2 regions of the Candidatus Corynebacterium faecigallinarum genome follow, and region 1 is predicted to be linked to the other one. Evidence: riboswitches for the same ligand, from Rfam matches in the RefSeq annotation. Region 1 holds a riboswitch; the other holds the start of a gene.
What was found. Region 1 has a riboswitch for thiamine pyrophosphate ahead of thiC (phosphomethylpyrimidine synthase ThiC). Riboswitches for the same ligand answer to the same signal wherever they lie in the genome.
Positions count from the first base shown of each region.

Region 2: linked by a shared signal. The riboswitch ahead of ACTXPP_RS13465 (3-oxoacyl-ACP reductase) and the one ahead of thiC (phosphomethylpyrimidine synthase ThiC) in region 1 are both predicted to bind thiamine pyrophosphate.

Region 1 covers NZ_JBQQOC010000038.1:69-7,681, forward strand. The annotation lists gene thiC (phosphomethylpyrimidine synthase ThiC) at 39-1,853, opposite strand; TPP riboswitch at 1,852-1,960, opposite strand; partial or broken gene ACTXPP_RS13220 (transposase) at 2,104-2,466, opposite strand; gene ACTXPP_RS13225 (MarR family winged helix-turn-helix transcriptional regulator) at 2,491-3,024, opposite strand; gene ACTXPP_RS13230 (TIGR01777 family oxidoreductase) at 3,178-4,533, shown strand; gene ACTXPP_RS13235 (ferrochelatase) at 4,648-5,796, shown strand; gene ACTXPP_RS13240 (NAD-dependent succinate-semialdehyde dehydrogenase) at 5,887-7,293, shown strand; gene ACTXPP_RS13245 (YkvI family membrane protein) at 7,321-7,613, opposite strand, start outside.
Region 2 covers NZ_JBQQOC010000042.1:3,911-11,523, reverse strand. The annotation lists gene ACTXPP_RS13490 (methyltransferase) at 5-1,267, opposite strand; gene ACTXPP_RS13485 (SGNH/GDSL hydrolase family protein) at 1,443-2,339, shown strand; gene ACTXPP_RS13480 (hypothetical protein) at 2,459-2,647, opposite strand; gene ACTXPP_RS13475 (PLDc N-terminal domain-containing protein) at 2,814-3,026, shown strand; gene ACTXPP_RS13470 (LLM class flavin-dependent oxidoreductase) at 3,023-4,309, opposite strand; gene ACTXPP_RS13465 (3-oxoacyl-ACP reductase) at 4,317-5,114, opposite strand; TPP riboswitch at 5,212-5,328, opposite strand; gene ACTXPP_RS13460 (ABC1 kinase family protein) at 5,377-7,446, shown strand; gene ACTXPP_RS13455 (DNA glycosylase AlkZ-like family protein) at 7,594-7,613, shown strand, end outside.

The DNA of each region.
Region 1 (7,613 bases):
GAGAAGGAGCGGCGCGGCTGTTCACCGCATATCTGACGTTACCGCTGTTCAGTAGTCTCAGAATGGCTGAGAAACGTCTCACTTCGAGTAAGATCGGTCAGGTGCTCTCCCACTGTGGGGTGCGGGAGGTACACCTGCGCACCGGTGGCGAGGAATTCCTCGCTCTTGCGCTGCATCCCGGCAATCACCGCCTGCGCCTCGGCACTGCCGTAGGTGTCCCGGATGTCCTGTGAGATACGCATCGAACAGAACTTCGGCCCGCACATCGAACAGAAGTGCGCCGTCTTCGCCGGTTCAGCGGGAAGTGTCTCGTCGTGGAAGTCCTGCGCGGTGACCGGGTCCAACCCGAGGGCGAACTGGTCACGCCACCGGAACTCGAACCGGGCCTTGGACAGGGCGTCGTCGCGTGCTGTGGCTCCTGGATGCCCCTTGGCCACGTCGGCGGCGTGTGCGGCGATCTTGTAGGTGATGACACCGGTCTTCACGTCGTCCCGGTTCGGCAGGCCGAGGTGTTCCTTGGGGGTGACGTAACAGAGCATGGCGGTACCGTGGCGGGCGATCTCGGCCGCCCCGATGGCCGAGGTGATGTGGTCGTATCCCGGCGCAATGTCGGTGACCAGCGGTCCGAGCGTGTAGAACGGCGCCCCGTCGCACAGCTCCTGCTGACGTTCGACGTTCTCGCGGATCTGGTGGAGCGGGATGTGACCGGGACCCTCCACCATGACCTGCACGTCGTACTCCCACGCCCTGTGGGTCAGTTCGGCGAGGGTGTCGAGTTCGGCGAACTGTGCGGCGTCATTCGCGTCCGCGATCGATCCGGGGCGCAGACCGTCGCCGAGTGAGAAGGCGACGTCGTAGGCGGCGAAGATCTCACAGAGCTCGTCGAAGTGTGTGTAGAGGAAGTTCTCCTCGTGGTGCGCCAGGCACCAGCCCGCCATGATCGATCCCCCGCGCGACACCATTCCGGTGACCCGGTCGGCGGTCAGCGGGATGTAGCGCAGCAGGACCCCGGCGTGCACGGTCATGTAGTCCACGCCCTGCTCGCACTGTTCGATCACCGTGTCGCGGTAGATATCCCAGGTCAGTGCCTCTGCGTTGCCGTCGACCTTCTCCAGTGCCTGGTAGATCGGGACGGTGCCGATGGGGATGGGCGAATTGCGGATGATCCATTCCCGGGTGGTGTGGATGTCGTTGCCGGTGGACAGGTCCATCAGTGTGTCGGCGCCCCAGGTGGCGGCCCATTCCAGCTTCGACACCTCCTCACTGATCGAGCTGGTCACCGCCGAGTTTCCGATGTTGGCGTTGATCTTCACCAGGAACTCCCGACCGATGATCATCGGCTCGGATTCCGGGTGGTTGATGTTCAGCGGGATGATCGCGCGACCGGCGGCGACTTCGCTGCGCACCAGTTCCACGTCGCAGTTCTCCCGCAGGGCCACGAACCGCATTTCCGGGGTGACGACACCCCGACGCGCGTAGTGCATCTGCGTCACCGTGCGGCCCGGTTCAGCATGACGGGGTTCAGGACGTCGTCCCTGCCACTGCTGGGACGGTGCGCCACGGCGGACGGCGGCCCGGCCGTCGTCGATCAACTGTCGTTCACGGAAACGCCCGATACGGGTGTCTCCACGTGCCCGGATCCATTCTTCACGCCAGGGGGCCAGGCCTTCTTCCGGGACGCTGCCCGGCCCGGCGGTCCGGTAGACCTGCAGTGGCGGGTTGGGGCCGCCGTCCGGGGAGTTCTCCTGGTGGATCTCGGTGACCGGGACCCGGATGCCGTGGTCTTCGATCCATCCGCAACGGTGCGCGGGGTGCTGCTGGACAGGGGTGGACGGGGCAGACGGGGTAGACACAGCTACGCTCCTCACTTCCTACGTCGGTATCAACCGGATCAGGTTCGACGGTCCCGGACGATCACAGTCCGGTCTCAGCCCCTCGTGGGGCACCCGTGTGGACGCCTCATGCCTACCACGGCAGTGAGGACACATCAAAACCGGCTCTTCGTGATTCAGAGTGCGTAGCTGCCGGCGGGGCGGGATCGGTGTGGCACAACATGTAGGGGCCCTGGGGCCCGAACCCCTGATGGTGGACACGGGGATGTAGTCAAGATACGAGTCGGAGCTTACCGGACGACTGCGACTCAAACGCCTGTGGTGTGAGATACCCGCACCACGAATGCCGACGGACGGTGTTGTAGCGGATACACCACCGGAACACGTCCCGACGGCACACCAGCTGGTTGGTGAAGGTCTTCGCGTCCTGGAGGACCTCGCGCTTGAGTGCGGCATTGAACGACTCGGCCAGCGCGTTGTCCGCGCTGGTACCGATCGCGCCCATCGACTGGCGCAGCCCCAGGCGGCGACAGGTGTCCTGAAATGCCCCGGACGTGTAGACACTGCCGTGGTCCGAGTGAAAGACCGCACCGGCGAGACTGCCACGCTGGTTCTTCGTCATCACCAACGCTTCGTATAGCTCACCGGGTTAGCTAGTCTACGGGAAATGACTTTCCGGCTCGTCCGTGTCTGCGCTCTCCTCGGTCTCCTCGGTGAAGACATCGACCATCGCGTCCAGGAAGTCGATGATCTCGCGCCGGGCGGACGGAGACACCTGCCGGGCCACCTGCATCATCCTGTCGTGCATCGGGCCTAGCGCATCGGACATCTCGTCCCGGGAGAGGTCCGTCACCGTCAACGTCACCGACCGCCGGTCACTGGGGTGGCCGGTGCGCACGACATGGCCGGAACCGGTGAGCCGGTTGAGCAGCTTCGCGGTCGCCGCCGTCGAGATCTGCAGGGCCGAAGACAGGTCACGAGCAGTGAAGACGGCCCCAGCGCGCTCGGCCGCGGAGATCAGCCGGATGGCCTCCAGGTCGGTGGAGTTGAGTCGCATCCGACCGCACATCCGTTGACGCATGTCATGGTCGGCGCCCCGGAACCGACGCAGGGCCTCGAGAAGCTCCACGTTGGGGTCGCGCCCGTCGTACCAGTAGTCGGTCTGCATCGTCATCTCGTCACGTAGGGGCACCGTCCAGCGTGAACAGTGTACTAGACGCGGCACTGCACCGGAAGAATGACGGTGCGAACATATGGCTATCGGGCCATTATTTCGGTGACAGTACCGGTCCGGAATTAACCGTTTTAAATTCACGCGGACTGAAATTTTCGTAGCATCGGAAGAATGTCATTCCTGCGACCGCAGCCATTCTTCCACCACACCTACCTCCCGGTCTCCGCCGACACCGCCTGGGACTGGCACACCCGCCCGGGTGCCGTGGTCAGGCTGACGCCCGGTATCGCCAGGATGACGGTCACCGGTGAAGCGGACAGTCTCCGCGACGGCACCACCACCTTCCGGCTCCCGGGCGGCGTCGCCTGGCGTGCCCGGCACCAGGCCGGGGAGTTCGAGGACGGACGCAGGTTCACGGACGTCCTGGAGTCCACGCCGCGGACGGCCCTGAACACCCTCGTCACCTGGCGCCACCAGCACGAGATCGCTCCGAACGGCGAGTTGTCCTGCACGGTCACCGACACCATCACCACCAATGCGCCGGATGCACTGCTGTCGAGGATCACGAGTTACCGTGACCGTCAGCTCACCGCCGACCTTCGTCGACTGGAGGAGATGCGGCAGTGGGACGGTACGCCGCTGACCGTCGCCGTCACCGGGCCCAGTGGAACCGTCGGAACCCAGCTGGTGGCGATGCTGCAGACCGCGGGGCACACCGTGATTCCCCTGTCGCGGAGTGAGAGGCCGGGTGGCCGGGTCTGGGATCCGGAGTCGCCGGCGTCCGATCTCCTCGACGGGGTGGACGCCGTGGTGCACCTGGCCGGTGCGCCCATCGCCGGACGTTTCACCGACAGTCACCGTGACGCTGTGTGTGAGTCCCGCGTCGGTCCGACGCGCAGGCTCGCCGAGCTTGCCGCCGAGACCCCCGGTCTCACGACGTTCATCTGTGCCTCTGCCGTCGGCTACTACGGGGCGGACCGCCCGGAAGCAGTCACCGAAGAGTCCGCACCGGGCGCCGGCTTCCTCGCCGAGGTCGTCTCCGACTGGGAGGAGGACTGTCAGCCGGCCCGCGACGCCGGTCTCCGGGTAGCGAACATCCGCACCGGTCTGGTGCTGACCGGAGGCTCACCACTGCTGACACTCCTGGGAGCCTCGTCCCGCATCGGAGGCGGCCCGCTCGGTAGTGGGGAGCAGCACTTCCCCTGGGTGGCGGTGGATGATCTGGTGGACATCTACCACCGCGCCGTCGTCGACCCTGATATGTCGGGGCCGGTGAATGCGGTGGCCCCGGAGGAGATCACCCAGGCGGACTTCGCCGCCGTCCTCGCGGACCTGCAGACACTGCGGGTCCCGCTCGCTCTCCCGGTGCCGACCCTGGGACCACAGGTGCTCCTCGGTCGGGAAGGGGCCGAGGAGCTGGCCCTGGCGGACCAGCATGTTCTCTGCGACAAGCTCGGTCGTGCCGACCACCGCTTCAGGTTCACCGCGGTCCGGGAGGCGCTGCGTCACGAGCTGGCATTGAACTGACGAGGTAAATCGCTAATATTATCGCTAACGAGGTTAGCTAATGTAGTATCGACGCGAGTCTGACTCTTATCAAGCCGCGTCCCTGAGTGGGCGTATATCCACCATGAAAGCGTGATGTTCTTGCGCACTTTGAGCACCGACACACAACTGTCCTTTGATTCGCTGCTGCTCCTGTCCTTCGGCGGGCCGGAGAAATCGGAGGACGTCGTCCCCTTCCTCGAGAACGTCACCCGGGGTCGCGGTATCCCTAGGGAAAGGCTCGAGGTGGTCGGCGAACACTACTTCGCCCTGGGCGGGCGTAGCCCGTTGAACGACCTGAACCGCGAGATGATCACCACCATCCGCAGCGCACTCGAACGCCGGGGACTGGACATCCCGGTGTACTTCGGCAACCGGAACTGGCACCCGTTCATCGAGGACACCGCCGAGGCCATGGCCCGGGACGGGGTCCGCAACACCGCTGTGTTCGCGACGTCCGCCTGGGGCGGGTACTCCGGGTGCCGGCAGTACCACGAGGACATCGCACGGGCCCGACGAGCTGTCACCGAGCGGGGGAGTGTCCCGCCCCGGATGACGCGTCTGGGCCAGTTCCACGACCATCCACGCTTCATCACCGAGTTCGCCGACGCGGTGGATGCCGCACGGGCCACCCTTCCCACTGCGGCTGACCGCGACGGCGCCGAACTCATCTTCACCGCCCACTCCGTACCGCTCAGTGCGGATGCCGAGGCAGGTCCGCCCGGGGTCGGTGGTCAGCTCTACTCGAGGCAGGTCCGCGACAGTGCGCGGTTGATCCTCCAGGCCAGCTCCTTCGGTGCTGACGCCGTTGCCGGGGCGGGGGCCACCACGGAGCCCACCGTGGTGTGGCAGTCCCGGTCCGGCCCGCCCTCGATCCCGTGGCTCGATCCCGACATCTGTGACCACCTGGAGGCGAGGGCCGCGTCCGGCAACGCGCGTCCCGTGGTCCTCTGCCCGGTCGGCTTCGTGTCGGACCACGTCGAGGTCCTCTGGGACCTCGACACGGAGGCCCGGGACACCGCGCGGTCGCTCGGTGTCGAGCTTGTCCGGGCGGCGACGCCCGGGTCGACCGCAGGATTCGCCGACATGGTCGTCGACCTCATGAGGGACGCTGCGGACGCTGAGAACGCTGAAAACGCTGCGGACGGCAGTGGCGTCGGGGCCGGCGTCGGTATCGGAGAAATGCCGAATTTCGGTAACACGGTCAATGGCTCACTGTGCGCCCTCCACTGTTGTGGATCGTGAACATTTGACCCGTAAATCCATTTCCTGTGTCCACGCATATGGAAAAGGAAATGGTGGCGAGAGATTCGGACCACGGTTACAATGGGGTGTATGGGCAATTTCGCATTGGCAAACCCGTCCACCGGAAACACCGAAGAGACATTCAACCGCATCAATGACGACGACCGCGACGCCATCCTGGACACCGCCAGCACGGCGTACGACAACTGGCGGCAGACCACCATCGAGGAACGCGCCGCCGTGCTCAACCGCGCCGCGGACCTCTACACCGAACGCGCCGACGAGCTGGCGTCCTACATCGGCCGCGAGATGGGCAAGCTGACGTCCTGGGCGAAGGCCGAGATCGGCATCGTCGCCGACATCTACCGCTGGTATGCCGAGCACGCCCATGAGCTGCTCGCCGACAAGGAACTCGCCGCGCAGGGCGCCACGCGGACGTTCGTGCGCAAGGACCCGATCGGGCCGCTGCTGGGCATCATGCCCTGGAACTTCCCCTACTACCAGGTCGCCCGCTGGGCCGCCCCGAACCTGCTGCTGGGAAACAGTCTCGTGCTCAAGCACGCCTCCATCTGCCCGCTGTCCTCCCAGGCATGCCAGGACATCCTCGTCGAGGCCGGCCTGCCGCAGGGGGTCTTCCAGAACATCTACGCCTCCGGCTCCCAGATGGACGCCTTCGTGGCAGACCCCCGCATCGCCGGGGTGTCACTGACCGGTTCCGAGGGCGCCGGTGCCGCGGTCGCGAAGACCGCCGGCGAGAACTACAAGAAATCCCTGCTCGAGCTCGGCGGCAACGACCCCTTCATCATCATCGATAACGAGAACCTCGACTGGGTCCTCGACCAGTACGTGAAGATCCGCATGTACAACACCGGTCAGGCCTGCAATGCGCCGAAGCGGCTGATCGTCCTGGAGGACTTCTACGACGACGTCGTCTCCGGGTTGGAGAAGCGCATCGGCGAGCTGACCGTCGGCGCGTGGGACGACCCGGACGCCGACGTCGGACCGTTGTCGTCGATCGACGCCCGCGACGAGATCGTCCAGCGACTCAAGGACGCCGCCGACGCCGGCGAGGCCACCGTCCGTGTCGGCGGTGGTGCCGTGGACCGTCCGGGTGCGTTCATGCAGCCCGCGCTGCTCACCGATGTCGACCCGAGCGCCGACGTCGGCTGCAACGAGGTTTTCGGCCCGGTGGCCATCGTCTACTCCGCCAAGGACACCGACGAGGCTGTGGAGATCGCCAACAACTCCGACTACGGCCTGTCCGGCTCGGTGTGGGGTGCGGATGTGGAGGCCGCCCGGCGGGTCGCCGCCCAGCTCAACGACGGTATGACCTTCGTCAACGAGGCCTCGGTGACCGGTGCCGCGCTGCCTTTCGGTGGGGTCGGACGCTCCGGTTACGGTCGTGAGCTCGCTGAGTGGGGGGTCGGTGAGTTCTGCAACGACCACCTCTTCCGGATCAGTGACCAGTCCGACGCCGGACTGTCCCCCGCCTTCTAGACCGGATCCGCTTCCGGACCGGCGTCGTTACTGTGGGTCGCCGTCGCGTTCGGTGGCTTCCTGGACGACCTGTTCCTCGAGCTTGTCGTTGTCCGCATCCGACTCGTCCAGGGCACGGTCCAAAGCAGCCTCCTCCTCGGCGTTCAGATCGCCGTCACCGTCCTCCCGCTTCTCAGCAAGATCACGAACTGTGTCGCGGGTCTCGGACTCCTCACTGAGACGCGTACGGGACAAGATCCACCAACCAACCAAAAGCACCACCATCGCCAGACCCAGGTACCCCAGCACCGGGTAGACATAGGTCATCAGGGTGTCGAAGC
Region 2 (7,613 bases), on a different contig from region 1:
TCCGCTACTTCTCCACCGCAAGCCTCCAGAGTGACGTGACCTCCGCCGAGCGCGCGACATGCAGTGGGTCGTTCTCGTCCCGGGCCTTCGGATGGCGCGGTGCGGTGTCCTCGCGTCCCACCACCTTCAGCCCTGACTCGGCGAACCAACCCTCCAACTGCTCACGGGTACGCAGCCCCAGGTGCTCGGCAAGGTCCGACAGGACCAGCCAGCCCTCCCCGACCTCCGTGAGACGTTCCGGCAGCTCGGCCAGGAAGCGGCGCAGGGCATCGGAGTCCGCGTCGTAGATGCCCTGCTCCAGGTCGGACGACGGAACCCCGGGCAACCACGGTGGGTTGAAGACGACGACGTCGTACCGGGAAGCGTCCGGCCACAGGTCCGCAACCACGACATCGACCCGGTCCCCGTACCCGAGGCGTTCAAGGTTGCCGCGGGCACAGTCGACCGCCCGTTCGTTGACATCCGTCGCGGTCACATGCGTCGCACCCTGTTTCGCCAGGACAGCGGCCAGCACCCCGGTACCGGTGCCGATCTCGAGGACCCGGCCGGCGGGCTCACTTGCGGCTGTTCCCGCAGTGCCGGAAGCATCCGCACCACCGAAGCGCGCGGCCGCAGCCCGGTCCACCAGACCCGCATACTCATTACGCACCGGGGAGAACACCCCGTAGTCCGGGTACAGCCGCTCCCCCAGCTCCTCTATCTGAATGCCCTTGAGGTGCCATTGCCACGCCCCGAGCACCCCCTGTAGCTCCGTCAACGACACCACGACCGGTTCATCCCCGCCGGTCCACGAACCGTACGCGTGCTCGCAGGCCTCCGCGACATCCGGTGCACGGCGCAGATCCAGCGTCCACCCCGGGCCGAGGGCCACCAGGATGTTCCCGAGGGTCGCCGCCCGCGTCGCCCGGTCAGCGCGCTGGTTCAGGAACAGGGTCCGGGCGTCCGGTACTGCCCCTGCGGACTGATTGCCCCGTCCTGCACCACCACGGCCGCCGCGTCCACCCTGGTCACCGCGGCCGGTACCCTTCCCGCGAGGACGACCCCCGGAGCGTCCGGAGCGTCCTGCCGCCTTCGACAACCGGCGGTCCACGGCGGCCATCAACTGGCGGGCATTGTGGAAGTCACCGCACCACAACAACCCCGTGCCACGACGCAGCATCCCCAACGCCTTGTCCGCGGTCATCGAATCATCCACCTCGACGATCTCCGCCGGGGCCGACGCACCGTTCTCCGAATGCCACCTGAACTCAGTGGGGCTATGTTCCATGACTGTCATTCTCCCACGTCCACCCCCATTCGCCCAGGGCGTACCAGCACATACCAGCCGAGCACGCCTGTTACATCACGCAAAAGTAACGATCTTGTTCCCGCAACGGTCTTACCCCTTAGACTGACGTGTAGACGCAGCGTCCCACCGGACGCTTTTCGAGAGGACATGTTTCGTGAATACGCACCGCGCCACCGGCGCACACCGGCGCACCGCCCGCCTCCGTAACAGCAAGGTCGCCCGCGGGGTGCTCTCCCTGCTGACCGCCGCCTCGGTGGGCCTCGGCATCACCGTCGCCGCACAGCCCGCCACCGCCGCCCCGAACGGCAACGTCGTGGTCATCGGAGACTCCTACGCCGCCAACCCGGACCAGTACTACAACACCTTCCGCAACGTCGACGGCTTCGTCCCCGACAACTACCCGCGGCAGTCCGGCTGCCTGCAGGCGCCGAACTCCTGGCCGAGGCAGCTCAGCAAGCGCCACGGTGTGCCGGTCAACAACTGGTCCTGCTCCGGGCTGACCTCCAAGCGCGCCATCTCCCGGGTCGACGCCGCCCACCGCGCCGGTGACATCCACGCCGGCACCCGCACCGTCGTCCTGAACTACGGCATGAACAACCACGGCCCCAACGGCACCGACAACGGTGCGGACATCCTGAACCCCGGTGATGTCCGCAACCGCTTCCTCGCCGACACCCGTGCCGCGGTGAACAAGGTCCGCGCCTACGCCCCGAACGCGAAGATCGTCTTCGCCGGGCAGATGTCGATCACCTCCAACGGCATGTTCTGCTTCCTCAACGTGGTGCCGAACCTGCCCGCCGGCCTGCCGGTGCCGGTGCTCTCCGACGTCGAGCGCTGGGTGCGCAGCATGCAGGCCGAGGCCGCGACCCGCAACAACATCAACTTCGTGGACCTGAAGGCCGAAACCGCCAACCGTGGAACCTGCGCGCCGGACAACCAGCGCTTCATCTCCGGCATCATCGACACCACCACCCCGCACTACAACATGATGATCCACCCGAACCTGAAGGGTTCGAACTGGGTCGCCGACCGGATGTCACGGTCGCTGTAGGACGCTGACAGTTGCGGTAGGACGCGCACCGCACAGAACTCAACCCCTGAGCAGCCACATGCCGTGGCAGTTCAGGGGTTGAGTCGTTGGTCCCGGTGTAGATCTGGGCCCGTGGTGTGTCAGTAGTTGCCGGGCGGATCACTGGCGGGGAAGGTCTCTTCGCCCTGCTCGTCGATCTTCTCGTCCTCGCTGGCAGGGCCCTGCTGGGGCAGGTCGGAGGGCGTGTTCACCTGGTCGCGGTTCGGGTCCTGATTCGGGTCGCGATCCTTCTCGGGATCGGGAGTGACGTCAGGTGCTGTCTCAGTCATACCGGTTCTCACCTCACTGTCGTCTTGTGCAGTTGCACTACCCAGGGTACGCGCGGCCGGCCACCGAACGCACTGATCGGTGGACACCTGCCTCGCACACCGGGGCCATACCGGGTCATACCGAGGTCTGATTCCCTCGGACGATTCCTCCACTACTGTGAGCACCATGGGTCCTGAAGTAATCGTCGTCCTCCTCATGGCAGCCGCGGTCCTCGCCTGGCTGGTCATGTTCGTTGTCGCCCTGGTGGAGATCATCAAGCACCGCCAGATCAGTGGCGGCGGCAAGGTGGTCTGGGTGCTGATCGCCTTCGCCTTCCCCATCCTCGGGCCGATCCTCTGGTTCGTGTGGGGACGCCACGGCGCCCTCGGCAGCCTTTAACCGGCCAGGTTCCCGCCCAGGTTCCCGCGGAGCGTCGTCGCCGGGTAGGACGTCCTGAACAACCCACGCTCCTGCAGCACCGGCACCACCAGCTCCACGAAGTCCTCCACACCACCCGGCAAGGTCGGCGGCATGAGGTTGAACCCGTCGGCACCACCGCCGGTGACCCACCGCTGCATCTCGTCGGCGATCTGCTCCGGAGTGCCCACGAATGTGGCATGACCACCACCAGCAGCCAAGAATCCCAGCAGGTCACGCACGGTGATACCTGGGGTCGTCTCGATGATCCGCAGGATCGTGCCGTAGCGTCCGGCCGGGCCGGTGAACTCCTCCAGCGGCGGCAGCTCCGGCACCGGGGCATCCAACTCCCAGGCCGCGGTGGTGGTGTCCTGCCCGACGAAGAAGGACAGCTGCGCCAGCGAATCCTCCACCGGCAGCAACTCATTGAGCGCCCGCTGCTTGTCGCGGGCCTCCTGCTCGGTGCGTCCGACGAAGGTGACCAGCCCCGGCATGACGATGAGCTCGTCAGGGTCGCGTCCTACCTTCGCGGCACGCGCGCGTACGTCGGAGCGGTAGGACGCTGCGGACTCCAGATCCCACGCCACCGCGTAGATCCCCTCGGCGTGGCGTGCGGCGAGGTCACGGCCTGGTTCGGACGCCCCGGCCTGGAACAGCACCGGACGCCCCTGCGGGGTGGAGGGGATGTTCAGCGGACCGTCGACGTCGAAGAACCGGCCATGGTGGTCGATGACCTGGGCTGATGAGCGGTCGGTGGCGTCGGGCCAGGAGTCCCAGAGGGCGGTGACCGCGTCGATGAACTCGTCGGCCCGGGCGTAGCGCTCGGCATGGCCCGGCAAAGCGTCCATGCCGTGGTTGCGGGCCTCGGCGTCGGTCATGGAGGTCACCACGTTGATCCCGGCGCGACCACCGGAGATGTGGTCCAGGCTGGCGCTGACACGGGCGGCGTGGAAGGGCGTCCAGAACGTCGAGGAGACGGTGGACACCACGCCGATGTGGCTGGTCGCGCGGGCGATGGCGGTGAGTGTGGTCAGCGGTTCCAGGAACCAGCCGGGGCCGGGGACGGGGCTGTGCGCCTGGCCGTCGGCGAGGAAGAAGGCGTCGAACAGGCCGCGTTCGGCTGTCTGGGCCAGCGACTCCCACCAGGTGATGTCGCCGAGCCGGGTGGCGGGTTCACCGGTGCTGTCACCGGGCGCCCGCCACGCCGCCGAATGGTGTCCGCAGCCGTAGGCGAAGAGGTTGAGGTGCATCTGTACATCCGTCATTCAGGCATCAGTCCTTCACCAGTCCGCCGTCGACGACCAGGTTCTGGCCGGTCACCGCACGCGCCCACGGGGAGGCGAAGAACAGTACGCTGTCGGCGAACTGCTCCGGGGTGGTGACCTCGCGCAGTGGGGTGCCGGACGCAATGCCGTCGAAGACCTCCTCCGGGGTGGCCGCCGAAGCGTCGGTGGTGCGCAGCAGACCACCGGAGACCATGTTCACCGTGATCGCGTCCGGGCCCAGATCATCGGCGAAGGTCCTGGTCAGAGACAGTAGCGCGGCCTTGGCGGCGGTGTAGTCGTGGTAGGGCACCACCGGGTACTGGAAGAGGTTCGTGCCGATGTTGACCACGCGTCCGGACCCGGCGGCGCGGAAGTCGTCCAACGCCGACTGGATGACGTTGAGTGAGCCACGGACCGCACCGTCGAACTGTGCGGTGAAGGAACTGTAGGGGATCTCGGCGGCCTTGTCGCGGGCGTCGCCGTTGAAGGAGAAGTCCACCAGGGCGTTGTTGACCACGGTGGTCACCGGTCCCAGCCCGGCGGCGGCGACGGCGGCGAAGATCCCCTCGACCTGCTCGCGGTCCCGCACGTCGGCGTGCACGGCCAGGGCTTTGCCGGGGTGCTCGGCGACGATGGCGGCCGCGGCGTCCGCACTGGAGTGGTAGTTCACGATCACCGTCGCGCCCTCGCGGAGAAAGGCCTCGGTGATGGCGGCGCCGAGGCCGCGGGCTCCGCCGGTGACCAGGACGGTCTGCTCGGACAGGGGAAGCTGCTGGGTCAGACTCTCGGTCTTGTTCTGGGTCATGCTCATGCCTTTCAAAAGAGGTCACAAGCGGAAGGGGCATCGGGTGTGCTGCTGCTACGGGCGCTGCACGACTCATGGGGTACAGCCCACGACACACACCGGTGATGCCGGACAATCCCTCCGCCAGTACGAACTGGTTCAGGTTCAACGGGTGTGGTCTCAGCCGTGCCCGCCGGGTATTCCCCGACCAACCACGGCACCCCGTGTCGTCCGCGAGGGTAGCACGACAATTGCTGTCCACCCCCCGCTGTACGGTGGGATTATGCAGATCGTCCTGATGATCCTGGGTGTCCTCGGCGGGCTCGTCGTCGGTGCCGTCGCGCTGGCCGGCGTCACCTGGCTGCTGGCCAATGTGATGCGCCGGGTACTGGGGGTTCCCGTCGGTTGGCCGCGGTCGATCCTCGTCGCCCTGCTGGTCGCACTGTCCACCGGTGGGCTGGTCGCGCTGGCCGTGGAACAGTTCTTCACCACCGGTGGCGGGCGTGACGTCTCCCCCGGTCCGGCGATCATCCTCGGGCTGATCGCCCTGATGTGGATGCTCGGCTTCGGTGCGGCCCTGCTGACGGTGATGGAGCTGGTCGTCCCCACTGGTGCCGGGTTCTCCCCCGGCGGGTCGGCAGGACGTTCCGGTCGCTCCGGGGGCTCCCGCATCGGCCGGCAACGTGCCCGCAACCGTCGGTACCGACAGGTCATGGCCATCTTCGTACGCAAGGGCCTCACCGCCCGTAAGCCGAGCATGACCGAGGCGGCCAAGGCATTCCGCGAGGCCCTGGAGGAATCCGGCACCACCTTCGTCAAGCTGGGTCAGAACCTGTCGACCCGGGACTCCGTCCTGCCGCCGGAGTTCATCAAGGAGCTCTCGTCGTTGCAGACCGGGGCGTCGCCGGAACCGTGGGAGCGTATCGGCCCGGCCATGGCCGAGTCCCTCGGCGCCGACCCGGAGACCGTCTTCGCCACGGTCGAGCGCGAGCCGATGGCTGCGGCGTCCGTCGCCCAGGTGCACCGTGCCACGCTGGACGACGGCACCCGGGTGGTCCTGAAGGTGCAGCGTCCCGGTACCCGCGAGGTGGTGCTCAACGACACCGACATCGTGATGCGGATCTGCGACTGGCTGGAGTTCCGCACCGACTGGGGCCGGGAGATGGGCATCCGTCGGCTCGCAGCGTCCTTCACCAGCACCCTGGCCGAGGAGCTGGACTACCGGCGCGAGGCGGCGAACATGCGCGAACTGGCCGAACCGCTGCGTTCCACGAAGGTGCTCATGCCGCAGGTGTACGACGAGTACAGCTCCGAACGTCTGCTCGTGATGGGCGAGTTGGACGGCACCCCGCTCGGCAGCGTGGACCTTGACGACTACTCCACCGGGCAGCGTCGTGGGCTCGGTGATGCGCTGATGGTGTCGGTGATGCGTCAGATCCTGGAGTACGGGGTGTTCCAGGCCGACCCACACCCGGGCAATGTCCTGGTGATGGACGGTGCGGTCTGGGAGGACTCCTGGCAGCGCACCGTCGGACCGGTGCACATCTCCTCGGAGACGGTGGAGCAGCGTGAGGTCGGGCTGGGGATGCTGGACTTCGGGGCCGTGGGGCACCTCGACACGACCGACCGTCGGCACCTGACCATGGTCTTCGCCGCGATCGAGCGGGGTGATTCCCGGATCCTCACCGATGCGCTGCTGAGTCTGCTGGACCGTCCGGACGGTCTGGACGTCCGCACCCTGCAGCGTGATGTGTCTGTTCTCCTGGCTCGTTACCGGGGCGGGGTCGGCAAGGGTGAGGGCATGGCACTGTTCGGTCAGCTGACCACACTGGTGAACAACCACCGGCTCGTCGTACCGGAGAACATCGCCTCGGCGCTGCGCAGTCTCGGGGAGATGGAGGGCACGCTGCGGCTGATCCTGCCGGACTATCCGCTGGTGGAGACCGCGCGGGAGCAGGGTACGGCGCTGATCAAGGAGCAGGCGCACCCCTCGAGTGTGAAGGACGCTGCGTCAGGGCTGATGCTGGAGTCACTGCCTATGCTGCAGGAGTTGCCGCGCAAGGTCAGCGGGATCGTCGGTGACCTGCAGGACGGCCGGCTGTCGCTGAGCATGCGGATGTTCCGCAACCCCGACGACCGGGCGTACCTCACCGGGCTGCTGCAGCAGTTCACCGTGGCGTTGGTCGCCGGCTTCTGTGTGCTGGGCGGGGTGATGCTCATCGCCTTCGGTGACGGAGGGCCGGTGCTGGTCGACAAGCTGACCTGGCATGCGGCGATGGGTTATGTGGTGCTGTTCTGCGGGTTTCTGCTGGCGCTGCGCACCGTGGCGATGGTGCTCTTCAGCCGGAGATAACCACGCCCAGGGGTACGCTCCCGACCCCTGACCCGTACCCCTGGGCATGCACATTTCGATCACGGCGGCCGGGGGCGGAGTCGGGCTGAGGGTCCCGGATGGTAGGTCCCGGTCAGGGGACTCAGCACTCCCCTATCCTTGGGCACCATGGTCAACCCACTGCTCGT